DNA from 3 places in the Saccharothrix sp. AJ9571 genome. Region 1 is predicted to be linked to each of the others. Evidence: riboswitches for the same ligand, from Rfam matches in the RefSeq annotation. Region 1 holds a riboswitch; each other region holds the start of a gene.

Region 1 (4,094 bases):
GATCCGCAGGTACACCCCGGGACCGACCATGCCGACCCGTTCCTCCGGCGCCCCGGCGCGCCCGTAGACCCGGATGCCCCGCGCGATGAACGGCTCCCTCGACACCAGGTCGTCGACGACCAGCGCCACCTGGTCCCGCCCGCCCGTGACGTTGCGGACCTTGCGGGTGTGCACGACGGTGGCGCCGCCGCCGATCCAGAACCCCGTGCCGTCGACCTCGAACGCCACCGGCACCACGTCCGGCTGCCCGTCCGCCGAGACGGTGGACAGCCGGGCGAGTGGCTGCGAGCGCAGGTAGGCGAGCTCTTCTTCGCTGAACGCCATCGCGGATGACTCCCTTCGCGCGGAATCTGCACTTCCTACACGAACGGCGCCACCCGCGATCGACACTCAGCCCGCCGGGCGCACCTTGACGTTGTCGAACAACGCCGAAGCGCCGAAGACCCGGACCCCGTTGGAGCCGCTGGTGTGGGTGCTGTCGGTGACGCTGAGCTTCGGCGTGGTCAGGTCGTCGACGAAGACCTGGAGGGAGGAGCCGACCGCGGTCACCCGGAGGTGGTGGGTCTTGCCGATCGCGCCACTCACCGGAGCCGAAGCCAGTTCGGTCCACGAGTTGTCGGCGCGGCCGAGCACGACCTGCCCCGCCGCGGTGATCCCGGCGTAGTAGCCCCGGTAGCTGTCGGTGCCCACCGCGGCGCCGGTCGCCCGGAAGACGACCCCGGCGTCCCCGCGGCTGGAGGTCAGCCGCACGTCGGTGTCCTGCGTGAAGTTCCCGAAGTTGGTGTCCAGCAACGCTTTCCCGCCCGCCGAGCGGTCCGCGCGCAGCTGCCCGGCCTTCGCCGCCCACTGCCCGCCGTAGGTCTTCCAGCCGAAGGTGTTGTCGTCGGCGAAGTTGTCCTCGACCTTCATCGTGATGCGCGCGATGGTGCCGTCGTCGTTGAAGTTCATCCGGTCGTAGGCGAGCTGGCGGTGGTTGCCGTTGGTCTCGCTGAGCGGGCGCCGGTGGTAGACGATGTACCAGATGTCCGTGCCCGGCACGTTGATCACGGAGTTGTGCCCCGAGCCGCGTGCCACCGCGGGGTCCTGCGCGAGCACCTTGTCCAGCTTGGTGAACGGCCCGAGCGGCGAGTCGGCCATGGCGTAGGACACCGAGTAGTTCGGCCCGGTCCAGCCGCCTTCGGACCACATCAGGTAGTACTTGCCGTTCCGCTTGAACATCTGCGAGCCCTCGACGTACTCCGGCGTCGGGGTGATCTCGCGGTAGGTGCTGCCGTCTTCGAAGGTGCCGAGGCTGGTCATGTCCTCGTTCAGCTTGACCACGTTCGCGTGGCCCCAGCCGCCGTAGTACATGTACGCCTGACCGTCGTCGTCGATGAAGACGTCCTGGTCGATGGGCTGCGCGCCGTGGTGGAACGCGTCGATCAGCGGGTGGCCGAGCGCGTCGGAGTACGGGCCTTCCGGCCGGTCGGCGACGGCCACCCCGATGCCGCCGTGCTCCGAGTCGCTCTGGATGTCGTTGGCGGCGAAGTAGAGGTAGTACTTGCCGCCGCGCTCGATCGGGGCCGGCGCCCACACCGCGTACTTCGCCCAGGACACCGATTCGGTGGTCAGCACGTTGCTGTGCTTCGTCCAGTGCACGAGGTCCTTGGACGAGAACGCGTCGAGGTGCGTCTGTTCGGCGTAGACCCGCGAGGTCGTCGGGAAGACCCAGTAGGTGTTGTCGTAGATGGCCACGTCCGGATCGGCGTACCAGCCGTCGACGAACGGATTGCCGGCTTCGGCGGTGCCGTGGTCCGGGACTTGCGCGGCCGAGGCGGGTGCGATCCCCGCCACCATCGCGCCGGAGACGAGCAGAGCGGCGAGTGCCCGAGAAGCGGATCTGAACCGGGAAGCGGTCATCTTTAGGTTGCTCCTGCACCTTATTCAACAACAACGAACAACTTCGGAAAAGATTGCACGACATCCCACAGGCCGGTCAAGGGCCGCCCGGCAGGCCGCGTGATACCTTCCGGGCGCCAGTCGCACCCACGCTCCGGGCGTGGGTCAGGGAATCCGGTGGGAATCCGGAGCTGACGCGCAGCGGTGAGCGGCGACGGGCAGGACAGCGGCCACTGGACTCCGGTCCGGGAAGGCGTTCTGCCCGGACGACCCCGAGTCCGAAGACCTGCTGGCACCCCGGCGCGGCCGGGGCCACCAGACCGCTGGGCTCCGCGTTCGGGCCCTCGACGCAGGGATCGCCCGTGCCCCAGTTCCGCTTCGCCCTGATCGCCGCCGCGCTGCTCCTCACCGCGTGCACGCCGGATCCCGCCGAACCACCCGCCGGCCGGACCGCGGAGAACTGCGGGCACCGGGTGAGCGTGGCCAAGCCACCCGAGCGCGCGGTCGCGCTGAACCAGGGCAGTGCCGAAATCCTGCTTTCGCTGGGGCTGGCCGACCGGATGGCGGGCACGGCCACCTGGACCGACCCGGTGCTTCCCGCGCTGGCCGCCGACAACGCGAAGGTGCCCCGGCTGGCCGAGAACAACCCGTCCTTCGAGGCGGTACTGGCGGTCGAGCCGGACTTCGTGGCGGCCTCGTTCGTCTCCACGCTCGGCCAGGGCGGCGTGGCCACGCGCGAGCAGTTCGAGCAACTCGGCGTGCCGACCTACGTCTCGCCGACCGACTGCCTCAAGGACAACGACGCCGGCGGCGACGGGGTGCGCACCGAAACGCTGACCATGGAGGTCGTCTACACCGAGATCCGCCAGCTGGCGAGCCTGTTCGGGGTGGAACCGCGCGGCGAGCAGCTGATCACGGAGCTGAAGGGGCGGATGGAACGCGCGACCCTGGACGCGCGGAACGTCAGCCTGCTCTACTGGTTCGCCAACGCCGAATCCCCTTACCTGGCCGGGTGCTGCGGGGCGCCGGGCGTCATCACCACCACGCTCGGCGCGCGCAACGTCTTCGACGACACCCACGCGGAATGGCCGCAGATCAACTGGGAGACCGTCGCCGAACGCGATCCGCAGGTGATCGTGCTCGGTGATCTGACGCGCCGCTCGCAGACCGCGGAGACCGGTGAGGCCAAGATCGCCTTCCTCGGATCGCACCCGGTCACCCAGAACCTCGAAGCCGTGAGGAACAAACGTTTCGTGCTGCTCAGCGGGCAGGCGATGAACCCGTCGATCCGGACCGTGGACGGGACCGAGCAGGTCGCGCAGGCGCTGCGGAACTTCGGGCTCACCGGGTGAAGCGGCCGCGCACCGGGTCGCAGGTGGCCTGGTTCTGCGTGGTGGGGCTCGGCGTGCTCGTGCTCTCGATCGCGGTGGTGATCACCATCGGCCCGGCCGGGATCGGCATCGGCGAGGTGTATTCGACCGTGCTGGCGCACCTCGGCCTCGGCGAGCCGGTGCTCGGCCCCTTGCGTGACGGCATCGTGTGGCACCTGCGGCTGCCGCGGGCGCTGCTGGCCGCGGTCTGCGGTGCCGGGCTCGGCGTGTGCGGGGTGGTGATGCAGTCGCTGCTGCGCAATCCGCTGGCGGATCCCTTCGTGCTGGGTGTGTCCTCCGGTGCGTCGACCGGTGCCGTGCTGGTGGTCGTGCTCGGCGTGGGCGGCGGGGTGGTTTCGTTGTCCGCCGGTGCTTTCGCCGGTGCTTTCGCCGGTGCCGCGCTGTCGTTCGCGTCCGTGCTGGTGCTGAGCCGGATGCTCGGCGGGAGTACCGATCGCGTGGTGCTCTCCGGTGTCGCGGCGATGCAGTTGTTCTCCGCGCTCACCTCGTTCGTCGTGCTCACCGCGGCCGACGCCGAGACCACGCGCGGGGTGCTGTTCTGGCTGCTCGGCTCATTCGCCAGCGCATCCTGGACGGAGGTCGCGGTGGGCGCGCTGGTGCTGGCCGTGGCGCTGGGCGTGTGTTTCGGGCACGCCCGTGCGCTGGACGTGTTCGCACTCGGGCAGGACACGGCCGCCGCGCTGGGGGTTTCGGTGGGACGCACGCGGGTCGTGCTGCTGTGCGTCACCGCGTTGCTGACCGCCGCACTGGTCAGCGCGGTGGGCGCGGTCGGCTTCGTCGGGCTGGTGCTGCCGCACGCGGCCCGGGCGCTCGCCGGCCCCGGTC
Region 2 (4,094 bases), 610 kb from region 1:
TTCAAGGACCCGTGCAACCTGCGCTCGCCGCAGCAGCACACCGGCGTGGTGCACTCGTCGAACCTGTGCACCGAGATCACCCTGAACACCAGCGCCGACGAGGTCGCGGTGTGCAACCTCGGCTCGGTGAACCTGCTCAAGCACGTCGGCCCGGACGGGCTGGACACCCAGCGCCTCGAGAAGACCGTGCGCACCGCGGTGCGGATGCTCGACAACGTGATCGACATCAACTTCTACACCATCCCCGAGGCACGCCGGTCCAACCTGCGCCACCGCCCGATCGGGCTGGGCCTGATGGGCTTCCAGGACGCGCTGTTCGAGCTGGGCCTGCCGCTGTCGTCCGAGGCCGCGGTGGAGTTCGCCGACCGCAGCATGGAGCACATCAGCTACTACGCGATCTCCGCTTCGACCGACCTGGCCGAGCAGCGCGGGCAGTACCAGACCTTCGAGGGCTCCCTGTGGAGCAAGGGCATCCTGCCGATCGACTCGATGCAGCTGCTGATCGACGCCCGCCGCGAGGACGCGCTCGACGTCGACACCTCCACCACCCTGGACTGGGAGCCGCTGCGCCAGCGCGTGCGCACGGTGGGCATGCGCAACTCCAACGTGATGGCGATCGCGCCGACCGCGACGATCTCCAACATCTGCGGGGTCGGGCAGTCCATCGAGCCGCTGTTCCAGAACCTGTTCGTCAAGTCGAACATGTCCGGTGACTTCACCGTGGTGAACCCGCACCTGGTGCGCTCGCTCAAGGAACGCGGCCTGTGGGACGAGGTGATGGTCTCGGACCTGAAGTACTTCGACGGCAGCCTCGGCCAGATCGACCGCGTGCCCGACGACCTCAAGGCGCTCTACGCCACCGCGTTCGAGGTGGAGAGCCGGTGGCTGGTCGACGCGGCCTCGCGGCGGCAGAAGTGGATCGACCAGGCGCAGTCGCTGAACCTCTACATCGCCGCGCCGAGCGGGCGCAAGCTCGACGAGCTGTACCGCTACGCCTGGCACAAGGGCCTCAAGACCACGTACTACCTGCGGGCGCAGTCCGCGACGCACGTGGAGAAGAGCACCCTGCGCGGCACCGACGGCAAGCTGAACGCGGTCTCGGCCACCCCGGCCCCGGCCACCCCCGCTGCCCCGGCCGCTTCGCCCGCTCCGGCACCGGCTGCTTCGCCGTCCCCGTCGGCTTCGGCGTCCGTTCCGGCTGTGGTGCCCGCGGTGCCCCCGGCACCGGCCCCGGAGCCGAAGGAAATGCCCAAGGTCGAAGACGTCGACTTCGCCGCCACCGAGGGCGCGGCCTGCCGGATCGACGACCCCGACTGCGAAGCCTGTCAGTAAGGACCTGCCGAAGATGACGAACACCGAAGCTCCAGCACCGCTGACCGACGCCACCGGCCTCGGCGAGATCGAGCGGGGTGCCGGGCGGATCAGCGTGGACGACAAGCGCATGATCAACGCCCGCGCTGACGTGAACCAGCTGCTCCCGCTCAAGTACACCTGGGCGTGGGAGAAGTACCTGGCCGGCTGCAACAACCACTGGATGCCGACCGAGGTCGCCATGCAGGCCGACATCGCGCTGTGGAAGTCCCCGCACGGCCTCACCGAGGACGAGCGGCAGATGCTCAAGCGGAACCTGGGCTTCTTCGCCACCGCGGAGTCGCTGGTCGCGAACAACATCGTGCTCGCGGTCTACCGGCAGATCACCAACCCGGAGTGCCGCCAGTACCTGCTGCGCCAGGCCTTCGAGGAGGCCGTGCACACGCACACCTTCCAGTACATCTGCGAGAGCCTCGGCCTGGTCGAGGGCGAGCTGTTCAACATGTACCGCGAGGTGCCGTCGATCTCCGACAAGGACGCGTGGGCGCTGAAGTACACGCAGAACCTGGAGGACCCGGACTTCGAGACCGGGACCCCCGAGGCCGACCAGGCGTTCCTGCGCGACCTGGTGGCGTTCTACGTGATCTTCGAGGGCATGTGGTTCTACACCGGCTTCGCCCAGATCCTGTCGCTGGGCCGCCGGAACAAGATGGTCGGCATCGCCGAGCAGTACCAGTACATCCTGCGCGACGAGTCGATCCACCTGAACTTCGGCATCGACTGCATCAACCAGATCAAGATCGAGAACCCGCACCTGTGGACCGAGGAGTTCCAGGCCGAGGTGCGCGGCATGCTGGTGGAGGCCTGCGAGCTCGAGGTCGCCTACGCCCGCGACACCATGCCGCGCGGCATGCTCGGGCTGTCGGCGCAGCTGTGCGAGCAGTACATGCACTTCATCACCGACCGCCGCGCGCAGCAGATCGGCCTGGCGCCGATCTACGGCGAGAACGAGAACCCGTTCCCGTGGATGTCGGAGGCGATGGACCTGAAGAAGGAGAAGAACTTCTTCGAGACCCGCGTCATCGAGTACCAGAGCGGCGGGGCCCTCGACTGGGACTGACGGTGCGCGCGAGCGCACACCCGCCACCGCGCGGATCTTGCTAGGCTCGGCCACGCCACTGGTTTCCCCGGGGGCGTGGCCGAGCTTTTCGCGCTCCGGGGGAAGGCAACAGGGAACCCGGTGTGAATCCGGGACTGCCCCGCAGCGGTAAGCGGGAACGAACGCCGTCACCGCGCAAGCGGTCGAGCACTGGGCACGTGCCCGGGAAGCGACGGCCAGTAGGTCCGGCCCCTCGTCGTTCGACGAGGAGCCCCGCCCGTGAGTCCGAATACCTGCCCGTGGTGCGCGCGCCGCCGGCGTGCGCGGGTCCGGGTCTCGCGGGAGGACACGTCCGAACCAGGTCGCTGGTTCGCGCGCGTTCTTTTCCGTCCCCGGGCTGTCAGACCAGCTCGCGAGGAGAGAGCAGTGGCAGAGCACAACCGCCTGGGTTCGACCGTTCTGGGATACCCGAGGATCGGTCCCGACCGGGAACTGAAGAAGGCCGTCGAGGGCTACTGGGCCGGCCGGATCGACGAAGCCGAACTCCAGAAGGTGGCCCGCGGGCTGCGCCTGGACACCTGGCGAGGACTGGCCAAGGCCGGACTCGACACGATCCCGTCGAACACCTTCTCCTTCTACGACCAAGTGCTCGACAACACCGTGCTGTTCGGCGCGCTCCCCCGGCGGTTCACCGAGCTGGGCCTGTCGCCGACCGACACCTACTTCGCCGCGGCGCGCGGGGTCCAGGAGGCGCCCGCGCTCGAGATGACGAAGTGGTTCGACACGAACTACCACTACCTGGTGCCGGAACTGGGCCCGGACACCGAGTTCACCGTGTCCGGCGGCAAGCCGCTCGACGAGTACCGCGAGGCCAGGGCCATCGGCGTGGAGACGCGGCCGGTGCTCGTCGGCCCGGTCACCTACCTGCTGCTGGCCAAAGCGGCCGAAGGCGCACCCGGCGGGTTCACCCCGCTCGACCTGCTCCCCGACCTGGTCACCGCCTACGCGCGCTTGCTCGGCACGCTGCACGACGAAGGCGTGCGGTGGGTGCAACTGGACGAACCCGCCTTCGCCGCCGATCGCACGCCCGAGGAGTTGGAGGCGCTGCGGCAGGCGTACGCGGCGCTCGGCGGCTTGGAGCGGCGGCCGAAGTTGCTGGTCGCCGGGTATTTCGGGGCGCTGGGTGACGCGCTCGGTGTGCTGGCCCGCTCCCCCGTCGACGGGCTCGCGGTCGACCTGGTCACCGAGCCGGACGCGGTGCACGCCGTCGCGGCCGAAAGCGCGTTGCGGGACAAGGAAGTGCTGGCCGGGGTGGTGGACGGGCGCAACGTCTGGCGGGTGGACGCCGACGCCGCGCTCGCCAAGGCCGCGACCCTGCTGGGCACCGCGGGCTCGGTCGGCGTGTCGACTTCGTGCTCGCTGCTGCACGTGCCGTACGACACCGCCCGTGAGTCCGATGTGGACGAACGGCTGCGTGGCTGGCTGGCTTTCGCCAGGCAGAAGGTCGAGGAAGTGGTTCTTCTCGGCAAAGCGCTCGCCGGAGAGCCCGCGGACCTGAGCGCGGCGCGCGCGGCGACCGCCGACCGGGCGAACGCCGGCGACCTCCGCGACGACCGCGTCCGCGCCCGGCTCTCCGCGTTGAAGCCGGAGCACAGCCGCCGGGGTGACTACGCCGAACGCGCGG
Region 3 (4,094 bases), 4.4 Mb from region 1:
CCGTTCGGCGGTTTCGAGGTCCGCGGCGATCGGCTTCTCCAGGATCAGGTGCTTGCCCGCGGCCGCCGCGCGGATGGCGATCTCGCCCTGCACGGCGGGCGGGACCGCGAAGGCCACCGCGTCGACCTGCTCGAGCAGGTCGTCCACCGTTTCCACGGCCGTGGCGCAGTGCGCCTCGGCCAGTTCGCGCGCGGCTTCGGGGCGGCGAGTCCAGATCGCGGTCAGCGCGGTGCCGGGGTGCTCCGCCAATCCCGGCGCGTGCACCGTCTTCGCCCAGGGACCGCCACCGACAAGGCCTACGCGCAACTGCTGATCCACGGTGACATCCTGCCTCACGCCTGGCGTGGGTTAACGTCTGGTGCCCTCTGGAGAAAGGTCGTCCCATGCGCCGGCTTCGGTCAGTCCTCGCGGTCGCGGTGCTCACCGCGGCCCTCGCTCCGGTGACCACCGCCGCCGCGGTGGACCAGGGCAAAGGCACGCCGGGGTACTGCCAGGACGCCAACGGGGTCACCGTGGTGGTCGACTTCCACGAGCTGGGCGGGGAGCCGATCGTCCGCTGCGCCCCCGGCGAACAGGCCAGCGGCCTGAGCGCGCTGCAGAACGCGGGCTTCGAGCTGACCGGCTCACAGCGCTGGGGGCTGGCCACGCTCTGCCGGATCGAGGGCAAGCCGGGGCCGGAGGCCGAGGGCTGCGCCGACTACCCGCCGGTCACCGCGTACTGGAGCTACTGGCAGGCGCCGGAGGGCGGGAACTGGGCGTTCGCGCAGTCGGGCGTGCAGGACTCGAAGCCCCCGGCGGGCAGTTTCGAAGGCTGGTCGTTCGCCAAGGACAAGAGCGCCGACGCCACCCCGGCCCCGCGGCTCGCGCCGGTCCGGCAGACCGGGACCTCCGGCGTCACGCCGGGCGGAGTCGCGTGGAACGGCGGCGAGGCACTTCCGGCGCCGCAGGATTCCGGTTTCCCGTGGGGCGCGGTGCTCGGCGGAGCCGCGGTGCTCCTGGTCGGCGGAGCGGCCGGGATCACTGTCTACCGGCGGAAGCGCTCTGCCTGATCGCTTCCGTGGTTCCACCGCTGTGGGTTACTGTCAAGTGCTCGTGTGGGGGAAGCCGGTGCGATTCCGGCGCTGACCCGCAACCGTGAACGCCGCCTCGCGGCGTGAGCCGGACTGCCCGCCGAGCAGGCAAGGCTCCACTGTCGAGGATTGCGGGCGGAGTCCTGGGGAAGTGGCTCCGCGCCGCGCGTGTTTCCCGGGCGTCCCGGGAAAGGTCGTTCATGCGTGCCTTCGTCCGTGCGCTCGCCGGGATCACCGGTGCGGGAGCGCTCGTGGCCGCGATCGCGCTGCCCTCGCCCGCCGCCGAAGCCGACAAGCACACCGCCGCCGGGGCCACCGCCGCGAAGTGGCTGGCCGGTGAGCTGACCGGCGGCACGCTCCCCGGCTTCATGGGCACCGACTGGGGCCTGACCATCGACGCGTTGTTCGCGCTCAGCGCCACCGGACGGCCCGAGGTGACGGCCGTGGCCGACGCGATCAACACCGGCGGCGCGGGCTACTACACCTTCCCGATCGACGCGAACACGACCGCCTGGATCGCCGGGGCCACGGCCAAGACGCTCACCGCCGCGGTCAGCGCCGGTCGTGACCCGAAGAACTTCACCGGCCGCGACATCCGGCAGGCCACCCTCGAGCTGATCGCGCCCGACGGCGACTTCAAGGGCCAGTTGCGCAGCAAGAACACCGGCAACGACGAGAGCAACACCTTCGACCAGGCGCTCGCCGTGCTCGGCCTGGCCCGCAGCGGCGGCGTGCCCCCGGACGCGGTCGGCTTCCTGGTCAAGCAGCAGTGCCCGGCCGGTGGCTTCCGCCTCGGCGGCTCCTTCGCCGAAGGCTCGATGGCCTGCACCGACGACAGCACCATCGACCCGGATTCCACCGGCATGGCGGTGCAGGCGCTGCTGGAGGCCGACAAGACCGGGATCGCCGGGGCGAAGGCCGCCGTCGACAAGGGCGCGGCCTACCTGGCGCGGACCCAGCGCGCCGACGGCTCGTTCGGCGGTTCGGGGCCGACCGTCGGCTCCAACACCAACTCGACCGGTCTCGCCGGGCAGGCGCTGGCCGCCAGCGGGAACACCACGGCCGCGAACCGAGCCGCCGACTGGGTGGTGACCCACCAGCTGACCACGCAGAACGCCGGGAAGGCCACCGGCGAACTGGGCGCGATCGCCTACCACAAGGAGTCCTTCGACGACGCCGTGGCGAACGCGGTCGGCGGCAGGATCCCGGACATGCAGCGCGACCAGTGGCGCCGGACTACCGCGCAGGCGTTGCTGGCGCTGGCGAAGGTGCCGATCACCCACACGCCCGTCGACCCCGGTCCCGGCCCCGATCCGGTCGACCCGCCGTCGGAGACCTCGGTGCCGTCGTCGTCCTCGTCGGCTCCGCCCGCGTCCAGCTCGTCGAGCCAGTCGAGCAGCACCCAGCCGGGCACGAGTTCCTCCGCCGGTTTCGCGGCGGCGCCCCAGAACACCGCCGGCTCTTCCCCGCAGAAGAAACTCGCCCAGACCGGCGCCCCGGTCGCGGAGTTCGCCGTCGGCGGTGTGGTGCTGGTCGCCGCCGGCGTCGGCCTGCTGGTCGCCGGACGAAGGAGGAGCCTCCGATGAGACTCGCGCGGATCGCCGCGGCCACCGCACTGGTGCTGGCCGTGGCGCCGGTGGCCACCGCTTCGGCCGTCGACCACGGCAGGGGCACGCCCGGGTACTGCCCGGACGGCAACGGGGTCACCGTGGTGATCGACTTCCACGAGCTCGGCGGCGACTCGATCATCCGCTGCGCCCCGGGCGATCAGGCGAGCGGGCTGAGCGCGCTGCAGAACGCCGGGCTGGAGCTCACCGGCGTGCAGCGCTGGGGGTTGTCGTTCGTCTGCCGGGTCGAGGGCAAGCCGGGCCCGGAGTCCGAAGCCTGCATCGACACCCCGCCCACCACGGCGTACTGGGGCTACTGGCACGCGCCCAACGGCGGCGGCTGGTCCTACAGCCAGTACGGCGTGATGAACCGGAAGCCGCCGCTGGGCAGCTTCGAGGGCTGGTCGTTCTCGCTGGGCAAGACCGCGCAGACCAATCCGGCACCGCGCATCGGCCCGGTCCGGCCGGGCCAGGCCGTCGAGCCACCGCCGCCCGCCGACCAGCAGAACGGCGCGATCCCGGGCCACGACGGGGTGCCGATCGCCCCGCCCGCGCCGGAGGAAGCCGCTCCGGCTGTGGACGCGCCGCTCGCGGAGCCACCCGCGCCGACCAGTTCGGCCGCGCCCACGTCGTCGGCCGCCGTCGCGGCACCGGCCACGGCATCGCCCGCCGAGTCGCTGGCCGGTGGCGTCGCGCCGGGCGGGGTCGCCTGGACCGGTGGTGAGGCGCTGCCGTCCACCCAGGACTCCGGCTTCCCGTGGGGCGCGGTGCTCGGCGGGGCCGCGGTGCTCCTGGTCGGCGGGGCCGCGGGGGTCACCGCCTACCGTCGCCACCGTGCTTCCTAGGAACCTCCACCCGGCCGCGTGGTGGCTGTGGGCCCTCGGGCTCGCGGTCGCCGCCAGCCGCACCACCAACCCGTTCCTGCTCGGCCTGATCATCGCCGTGCTGTGCTTCGTGGTGGCGAACCGGCGCAGTGACGCGCCCTGGGCGTTGGCCTTCCGGCTCTACGCCTACATCGGGCTGTTCATCGTGGTGATGCGGGTGCTGTTCCGGATCCTGATCGGCGGGATGGACGGCGGGCACGTGCTGTTCGACCTGCCGGAGATCCCGCTGCCGGCGATCGCCACCGGGATCACCCTGCTCGGCCCGACCACGGCCGAGGAACTGCTCGGTGGCTTCTACGACGGCCTGCGCCTGGCCACCATGGTGCTCTGCGTCGGCGCGGCGAACGCGTTGGCGAACCCGAAACGCCTGCTCAAGGCGGTCCCGGGCGCGCTGTACGAGGTCGGCACCGCGGTCACCGTCGCCCTGTCGGTCGCGCCGCAGCTCGCCGAGAGCGTGCTGCGGGTGCGCCGCGCGCGGCGGCTGCGGGCGGGGCGCCAGAAGGGCATGCGGGCGTTGAAGGGCATCATCATCC

Evidence for each region. Region 1 has a riboswitch for cobalamin ahead of L3Q67_RS30870 (TroA family protein). Riboswitches for the same ligand answer to the same signal wherever they lie in the genome.
Region 2: linked by a shared signal. The riboswitch ahead of metE (5-methyltetrahydropteroyltriglutamate--homocysteine S-methyltransferase) and the one ahead of L3Q67_RS30870 (TroA family protein) in region 1 are both predicted to bind cobalamin.
Region 3: linked by a shared signal. The riboswitch ahead of L3Q67_RS09750 (prenyltransferase/squalene oxidase repeat-containing protein) and the one ahead of L3Q67_RS30870 (TroA family protein) in region 1 are both predicted to bind cobalamin.

The regions. Positions count from the first base shown of each region.
Region 1 covers NZ_CP091382.1:6,656,807-6,660,900, forward strand. Annotated here, with positions in the region: gene L3Q67_RS30860 (PNPOx family protein) at 1-324, opposite strand, end outside; gene L3Q67_RS30865 (family 43 glycosylhydrolase) at 391-1,899, opposite strand; cobalamin riboswitch at 2,000-2,186, shown strand; gene L3Q67_RS30870 (TroA family protein) at 2,241-3,230, shown strand; gene L3Q67_RS30875 (FecCD family ABC transporter permease) at 3,227-4,094, shown strand, end outside.
Region 2 covers NZ_CP091382.1:6,048,510-6,052,603, reverse strand. Annotated here, with positions in the region: gene L3Q67_RS28110 (ribonucleoside-diphosphate reductase subunit alpha) at 1-1,332, shown strand, start outside; gene L3Q67_RS28105 (ribonucleotide-diphosphate reductase subunit beta) at 1,346-2,431, shown strand; cobalamin riboswitch at 2,474-2,725, shown strand; gene metE (5-methyltetrahydropteroyltriglutamate--homocysteine S-methyltransferase) at 2,837-4,094, shown strand, end outside.
Region 3 covers NZ_CP091382.1:2,237,743-2,241,836, reverse strand. Annotated here, with positions in the region: gene L3Q67_RS09760 (Gfo/Idh/MocA family protein) at 1-318, opposite strand, end outside; gene L3Q67_RS09755 (SCO2322-related protein) at 384-1,049, shown strand; cobalamin riboswitch at 1,042-1,189, shown strand; gene L3Q67_RS09750 (prenyltransferase/squalene oxidase repeat-containing protein) at 1,271-2,656, shown strand; gene L3Q67_RS09745 (ABC transporter substrate-binding protein) at 2,653-3,522, shown strand; gene L3Q67_RS09740 (energy-coupling factor transporter transmembrane component T) at 3,512-4,094, shown strand, end outside.